One region of the Paenibacillus sp. SN-8-1 genome, then DNA from elsewhere that is predicted to be linked to it. Evidence: predicted binding sites of a transcription regulator. Region 1 holds the regulator's gene; the other holds the start of a gene.
What was found. The regulator NrdR, encoded in region 1, represses ribonucleotide reductase genes. The targets are predictions, from matches to a motif close to AACACNATATATNGTGTT.

Region 1 (3,760 bases):
GGGCATGGAAATGTCCATATCATAACGGCCGATTCTGTCTTGAAATTATGGAAAGGGTGAACTAATAAAATGATACATCCCAAATATAAAGAGGTTCTTGCCAAACAAGAACAGTTGATCACACGCAAAAATGAACTCAACGAGGAGTTCTACAACGGCGTATACGACCGTTACAAGTATCCTGTAATTACCCGTCATCATGTGCCTGTGCATTGGAGATTTGACCTGAATGCAGAGACTAATCCCCATTTCATGGAAAGACTCGGAATCAACGCTACACTCAATCCGGGCGCTATTTACTTTGAAGGTAAATACTACCTGGTTGTCAGAACTGAAGGCCTTGACCGTAAATCCATCTTCGCTCTGGCTGTAAGCGATAACGGAATTGATAACTTCCGCTTTATTGATACTCCGCTGACATGGGAGGATATCGATGCAGCAGAGACGAACATGTACGATATGCGTCTGGTTCTTCATGAAGACGGTTGGATCTATGGCATTTACTGCTCTGAGAGCAAAGATCCGGAGGCGGCCCCATTTGACACCTCGAGCGCTGTAGCCCAGGCCGGCTTTGTTAGAACTCAAGACCTCAAGACTTGGGAGCGTCTGCCAAACATCCAGACTAAGTCTCCTCAGCAGCGTAATGTTGTGCTCCACCCTGAGTTTGTAAATGGTAAATATGCGTTCTACACTCGTCCACAGGATGGCTTCATCTCCACAGGTTCCGGTGGTGGTATTGCATTCGGGCTGTGTGATGACATTCTGAATCCGGTAATTGATCAAGAAGATATTATCGATGAGCGCAGATATCATACGGTGTACGAAGTGAAGAACGGTCAAGGTCCAGCTCCAATCAAGACAGACAAAGGCTGGATTCATATTGCTCACGGTGTTCGGAATACAGCTGCGGGCTTACGTTATGTCCTGTATACCTTTGCAACAAGCTTGGAAGATCCAACGAAGATTATCGCTAAGCCAGGCGGGCACTTTATTGCTCCTTACGATGATGAGCGTGTTGGTGATGTGTCGAACGTAATTTTCTGCAACGGGGCTGTAGTGAACGAGAATAACGATGTGTTCATCTACTATGCATCCAGTGACACTCGTATCCATATCGCTACAACAACGATTGAGAAATTGATTGACTATACGTTCAATACACCTGAGGATCCATACCGGTCCCTGGATAATGCACTTCAGCGCAAGAGCTTGATTGAGCGCAATGAAGAATTGCTGAGCAACAACTAATTTAATTAGAATATCAAAACAAAAAGCAATTGAGGGTTTCCCCTTCAATTGCTTTTTTGTTATACCTTTATTGGAAACATGCCTATCTATCCAGCTCCTTGACACAACAGAAGACTTAATTATTGCTTCCGACTGATATTACAGACCGGCAAAGGCTCCAGGATCTCTTAGTCGTCCACCACTGTATTCTTGGATAACAGACTCTTAAGCTCCTTCATGAACATATTGATGTCTTTGAACTGCCGGTACACCGACGCAAAACGGACATAAGCCACTTCATCCACAGGATAGAGCTGTTCCATCACAAGCTCACCAATATAACGGCTCTCCACTTCAGCAATTGCCGTGTGACGGAGTGATCTCTCTACTTCCGACACCATGGTCTCAAGCTGCTCGACAGAGACAGGACGCTTCTCACAAGCACGAATCAAACCGCGCAGCATCTTCTCCCTGCTGAACTCTTCCCGGCTTCCACCTTTCTTGACTACAATCAGCGGTGTTTCTTCCACCATCTCGAATGTAGTGAAGCGCCGGCTGCACTGCTCGCATTCTCTTCTGCGGCGAATAGAGCGATTATCATTGGCAGGCCTCGAATCCAGCACCTTCGTCCCCAAATAATCGCAATAAGGACACTTCAAATCATCACTTCCTTCTTCTCTAAGATTCCCATAAAATTCATGCTGATTGCAGTAATGAGATTTCAGATCACGAGACATAATAGTTGTACCAACCGGAGGGAGGTGAACAACAATGGCTCAAAACAACAACAGCAGCAGCAATAATCTGGTTGTAAGACAAGCTTCCGGAGCTCTCGAACAAATGAAATACGAAGTTGCTCAAGAACTGGGTATTTCTTTTCCACAAGACGGTTATGCAGGTAACCTGACTTCTTATGAGAACGGTTCAATCGGGGGTACAATTACTAAACGTCTAGTTACTCTTGCTGAACAACAACTGGCTGGACAATTCCGCCAATAGTGTATTTTCTTAAGATGAGCATTCGGGCAGGGGAACCTGCCCGGGTGCTCTTTTCTGCTATAAGCCAGCCATCTAGAAATTCTTGTAAATACTCACGTACTGCTCATAATAATGAGCAACCCGCTGCACATAATGCCGGGTCTCCCCGAAAGGAATGTCTTTGGAGGTTTCAAGCCGTCCATCCCACTTTCCACTCTTCAGCCAGCTCTTTACTTTCGTTGGCCCGGCGTTATAAGCCGCAATGACAGCGATCTGATTACCGTTAAATTGATCGTAGAGGAACTTTAAGTATCGGCTTCCGATCTGAATATTTTTATCCGGCTCTTCCTTCAGGCTTTCCAGTGAGACATCCTCAAATTTAGCTTTGTCGATAACCCACTGGGCCGTGTCCGGCATAATTTGCATAACCCCAAGCGCCCCTTTGTGCGACTCCTGATTAGCTTTATAATTCGTCTCTACACGGATGATGGCAGCAATCATGAATGGATCTATCTGATTCTCTTTGGCATATGTCCGAATTTCATCTTTGTAGTGAATGGGATAGAATAGCGTCAGCCATCCACTGTTGAAGAATACAAGCACCGTGAACCCAAGAAACAATAAAAGCAGCACCCTCTTCTTACGCAGCCACTTCATAGTAATCCTTTACGGAGCCAGAATTCATCAATCTGCCGTTCGGTATACTCTAGCCCCATGCTGTTGTCAATGACGACATCTGCCAGCTTCCGTTTCTCTTCGATATCCATTTGAGCCGAGATTCGGGCTGAAGCTTCTTCCTCAGTCAATCCATTTCTATTCATTAACCGGACCAGCTGCATACCCGGCGGAATATAGACAACCATGACTTCCTCGAAAGAAGACTCCTGCCCCGTCTCATAGAGAAGCGGAATATCCGAGACGACGAGACGATTCGGATACTCATCTTCATAAGCCGCAGCACGTCGGCGCATTTCTGCACGTATGGCAGGATGGGTAATACTTTCAAGAACCTTTCTCTCCTCTTTATGTGTAAAAATATGCTCCCCCAGCTTCTTCCGGTCCAGAGTTCCGTCCGGAAGAAGCACAGCTTGTCCGAAGTGAGCGATAACGGCTTCGAGTACAGGATGCCCAGGCAGCATAACTTCTCTTGCCACCACGTCCGCATCAATCAGCAGCGCCCCCCGCTTCACAAGCATTTGCGAGACCGTACTTTTCCCGGTTGCAATTCCACCGGTCAGTCCGATATTCATTTCTTCACCTCATTATTGCTTCTTCTCATCCTTCTTGGTCTTGATTAGCTGGCAGCTTGGACAATAGTGGGTGCCCCGTCCCCCAACAACAGACTTCTCTACAGGTGTACCGCATACCACGCAGGGGGCCGCCTTACGTCCATATATCCGGAGTGAATGCTGGAACATTCCCATCTCCCCTTGTCCATTCACATAGGATTTGATGGATGAGCCGCCGGCTTCTACCGCCTCACTTAAGGTGAGCACGATAGCCTCATACAGACGGACAAGCTCCTCCTGGTTCAATTCATTGCACAGCCTCTCGG
Region 2 (3,760 bases), 260 kb from region 1:
CAGGAACCGCACCGAATAGCGGGTGGCCTGGGCTAGCTCGTCCCAAGCTACGTCCCCACTTGACTCATCATAAAATTTAGACAGATTCAGTGCGGATAGATTACATACCCCCCAACCGGGAAGCCCTTGTTCACCGCACGGGTTCGTACAAATAATCGGATTAAAGTACCAACTGTTCGACATTTGATTGTAGTATTCCATAAATACGACACCAGGCTCCGCTGATTTCCATGCGGATTCCATAATAATTTGCCAAATCTCACGGGCTTTTACCGTACGATAATGGATAACCTTTCCGCCCCCTGCCTTCCAGGTATCCAGATTTCCATCCCAGTCTTCGTTATAGCGAGTATCCGTCGTATCCGGGAAAACAAGCTCCCAGTTCAGATCCTGCTTAACCGCCTGCATGAAGGCATTGCTGATGCAAACGGATAAATTCGCATTCGTAACCTGACCCATTGTCTGCTTCACGGTGATGAAATCCAGAACATCCGGATGCCAGTCATTGATCATCAGCATAAGCGCTCCGCGGCGGCTGCCTCCCTGCTCAATCAATCCAGTAGTATAGCTGAACAAACCTCCCCAGGAGACCGCCCCGCTGGAAGATCCGTTAACCCCTTTAACTACCGCTCTTCTCGGTCTGAGGGAGCTGAGGTTAATACCCACGCCGCCGCCCCGAGCCATAATCTCTGTCATTTCAGACAGGGTCTCCATGATTCCCCCCCGGCTGTCTTTGGGAGAAGGAATAACGTAGCAGTTGAACAGGGTAAGTTCCTCGCTGGCACCGGCTCCGGCTGCGATTCTACCGCCCGGAACAAGCTTCCAATCATCAAGAATGAAGCGGAACTTGCTTTCCCATTCCTCCTGAAGCTCGGGAGTGGCTTCCACTGAAGCCATGGCTTTAGCCAGACGGTCCCACATCTCTTCAGGTGTCTTTTCTATATTTAGAGTAAGTTGCTCTACATCTGTATTCACCGTTTCGCCGCCGCGTGTCTTGACGGTTACAATGTTACCTTCTTTGACAATGATCTCGCCGACTTCCTTGGTGGGGAATTTAGGATCATCCTTGGTCAGCACAAGGACCGTATCCCCGATCTTCGCTTGTCTTGGATCGGCGTTCTTCCATGCATAACGATCCAAAAATATTTTTTCACTCAAGCCTTCAAGCCGATTGCGATTCTGCGTATTCATGAAGAATGACCCCCTAGAAACTTAATGAGAACTCATATAACTTCTCTACCCAAATATGTACATACCACAACATATTGTGCATAATCACCATCATACTATACAACATATCGAACGATTGTGATTTTCGTCATATTCCTCACTCTCGTTCTGCAGCCTGACCGCTTCTTTCTTCAATAACCTTGTGTTTATCTCTGATTGTATCCAGTTATGAACAAGCCTAATTTCGTCCATACTATCCCTACATCTGCTGTTAAATATGAATTGTTCATAGATAGAACTTATCTCTAACGTTATATGATCCAGAATCAGCATCTGAGAAAGGAAGACACGAGCCTTATGACAATACAACCCGATTCTGATCTTCTTGCAAAGATCGAGTTTGACCGAACATGGTTTGAACAGCTGGAAGCCAGACTGGACAAAGGCGGTCCATGGGATAACTGGAACTTGTTCTCTCTGGCCATCCAGTCGGAGGAAGCCGGGCTCGTAACAGAATTTGAGGAAATGCAGTGTTTGAAGCATCTGCATGGGCTCGAACCCCTTCCTCACCAGACGGACACGGCTAAGAAGGTATTATTTGAAATGCGTGGTCGTGCCATTCTGGCAGATGAGGTCGGACTCGGCAAGACCATCGAAGCAGGACTTATTCTCAAAGAATATTTAATTCGCGGACTTGTTCGCAAGGTACTTATCCTGGTCCCCGCCTCACTTGTTCTCCAGTGGGTTAGAGAGCTGAATTCCAAATTCGGAATATCGGCCACTGCCCAGAAGAAGGTTCATTCCTGGAGCTCTGACATTGTGGTCGCTTCAATGGATACCGCCAAGCGCGATCCACACCGGGAGATTCTGCTAGGACAGGAATATGACCTGGTTATTGTCGATGAAGCGCATAAGCTCAAGAACAAGAAGACGACTAACTATCAGTTCATGCTGAAGCTCCGTAAAAAATACTGTCTGCTGCTTACCGCAACACCGGTACAAAATGATTTGGACGAGCTGTTCAATCTCATCAACCTGCTTAAGCCGGGCCAGCTCGGCAGGCAGGGTGACTTCTCGGCTAATTTTGTGGTGGATAAGCGTGTGGCCAAGAATGAAGATCAGCTCAAGAATGAGCTCTCCAAGGTTATGATTCGTAATCGCCGCGGCGAGGGCCAATTGAATTTCACCAAACGAGTGGTACGCAACGTCCCTCTTGAGCTGTCTCCGGACGAGAAGGCGCTCTATGACGGAGTAACCTCTTTTGTCAAAAACCAATACCAAGCTTCCGGCGGAAATTTCAGCAGTATGCTCTCACTTGTTACCTTACAGAGAGAAGTATGCAGCAGCCGGGATGCCGTATTCGTCACCCTCGTCAATTTGTCCAAGAAGCTGGCTCCCGATTCACCGGTCAGAGATCAAATTTGGGAACTGGTGCACGCGATTAAAGCAATTAAAGAAAATACAAAGGCTGAGAAAACGATAGAGCTCATTCGGGAAATGAATGAGAAGGTGATCGTCTTCACGGAATACCGGGCTACCCAGGAGTATTTGCTTAACTACTTCCGTGACCATGGTCTGACTGCCGTTCCGTACCGTGGCGGGATGAACCGCGGCAAGAAGGACTGGATGATGGATTTGTTCCGCGGCCGCGCCCAGGTCATGATTGCTACAGAGGCTGGGGGCGAGGGTATTAATCTTCAGTTCTGTCATAACATGATTAATTTCGATCTGCCTTGGAATCCGATGCGTGTAGAGCAGCGAATTGGACGGGTTCACAGGCTGGGACAGCAGAATGATGTGAAAATCTATAATTTATCAACGAACGGGACGATTGAAGAACATATTCTGAATCTGCTGCATGAGAAGATCAATATGTTTGAGACTGTAATTGGCAGTCTGGATGTAATCCTGGAACGTTTTGAGAAGAATCATTCCCTGGAAAAGAGCCTGTACAAGATTATGCTTGAATCAGAAAGCGAAGCTGATCTGAAGAAACAGGTTGAGTCCCTAGGAAACTCTTTGGATTCCATCAAACAGGAAATCGAAATGGATGACTCTCTCATAGACAAGAACGAAGGTAACTTAGAGCAGCTCTTTGGAGGTTGATCCGAGAATGACGATGACGACAGAACAGATCCAGAAATATGTCTTAACCTACCTGGAGAGTATGGAATGTAATGTGATCGAACAGTCTCCTTATCACGTGATGGTCAAGCTGTCGCCCGGGGCCGATAAGGAGCTTACCGGCCGCCCTTATTATTGGGGGTTTATCGAACGGACAAATACGGAACCCGAGACGATGTCCTTCCTTTTCGTCTTTGATCCAGAGAAATACGACCAGGCCGAAATCGCCAAGACAGCCCAGGCGAATGAGGCACGCAGAGCCGCTCTTCACGCCCAGCTTGATAAGCCGGTGACTACATCCAATGAAGGGACTCCCAGTTCCTCTCCTTCCCAGACGGAGGACACCATTCTTGGAAGATACTTTGGAGTGGTACAACCGCTCCCGAATGTCGGGCCAGGGCGAATACACCGGGAGCATTTGCATTTTGGAAGTCCTCGTCTCCAGCAAATATTTGCGGCAGCCCGG

Region 2: the regulator NrdR is predicted to act here: its motif matches at 1,255-1,272, upstream of ACRRNK_RS15325 (adenosylcobalamin-dependent ribonucleoside-diphosphate reductase).

What each region holds. Positions count from the first base shown of each region.
Region 1 is NZ_CP194782.1:3,432,529-3,436,288, forward strand. Features, by position in the region: gene ACRRNK_RS16765 (AGE family epimerase/isomerase) at 1-65, shown strand, start outside; gene ACRRNK_RS16770 (glycoside hydrolase family 130 protein) at 70-1,248, shown strand; gene nrdR (transcriptional regulator NrdR) at 1,416-1,886, opposite strand; gene ACRRNK_RS16780 (alpha/beta-type small acid-soluble spore protein) at 1,999-2,226, shown strand; gene ACRRNK_RS16785 (lytic transglycosylase domain-containing protein) at 2,299-2,862, opposite strand; gene coaE (dephospho-CoA kinase) at 2,859-3,455, opposite strand; gene mutM (DNA-formamidopyrimidine glycosylase) at 3,468-3,760, opposite strand, start outside.
Region 2 is NZ_CP194782.1:3,173,525-3,177,284, forward strand. Features, by position in the region: gene ACRRNK_RS15325 (adenosylcobalamin-dependent ribonucleoside-diphosphate reductase) at 1-1,191, opposite strand, end outside; gene ACRRNK_RS15330 (DEAD/DEAH box helicase) at 1,528-3,276, shown strand; gene ACRRNK_RS15335 (YqhG family protein) at 3,284-3,760, shown strand, end outside.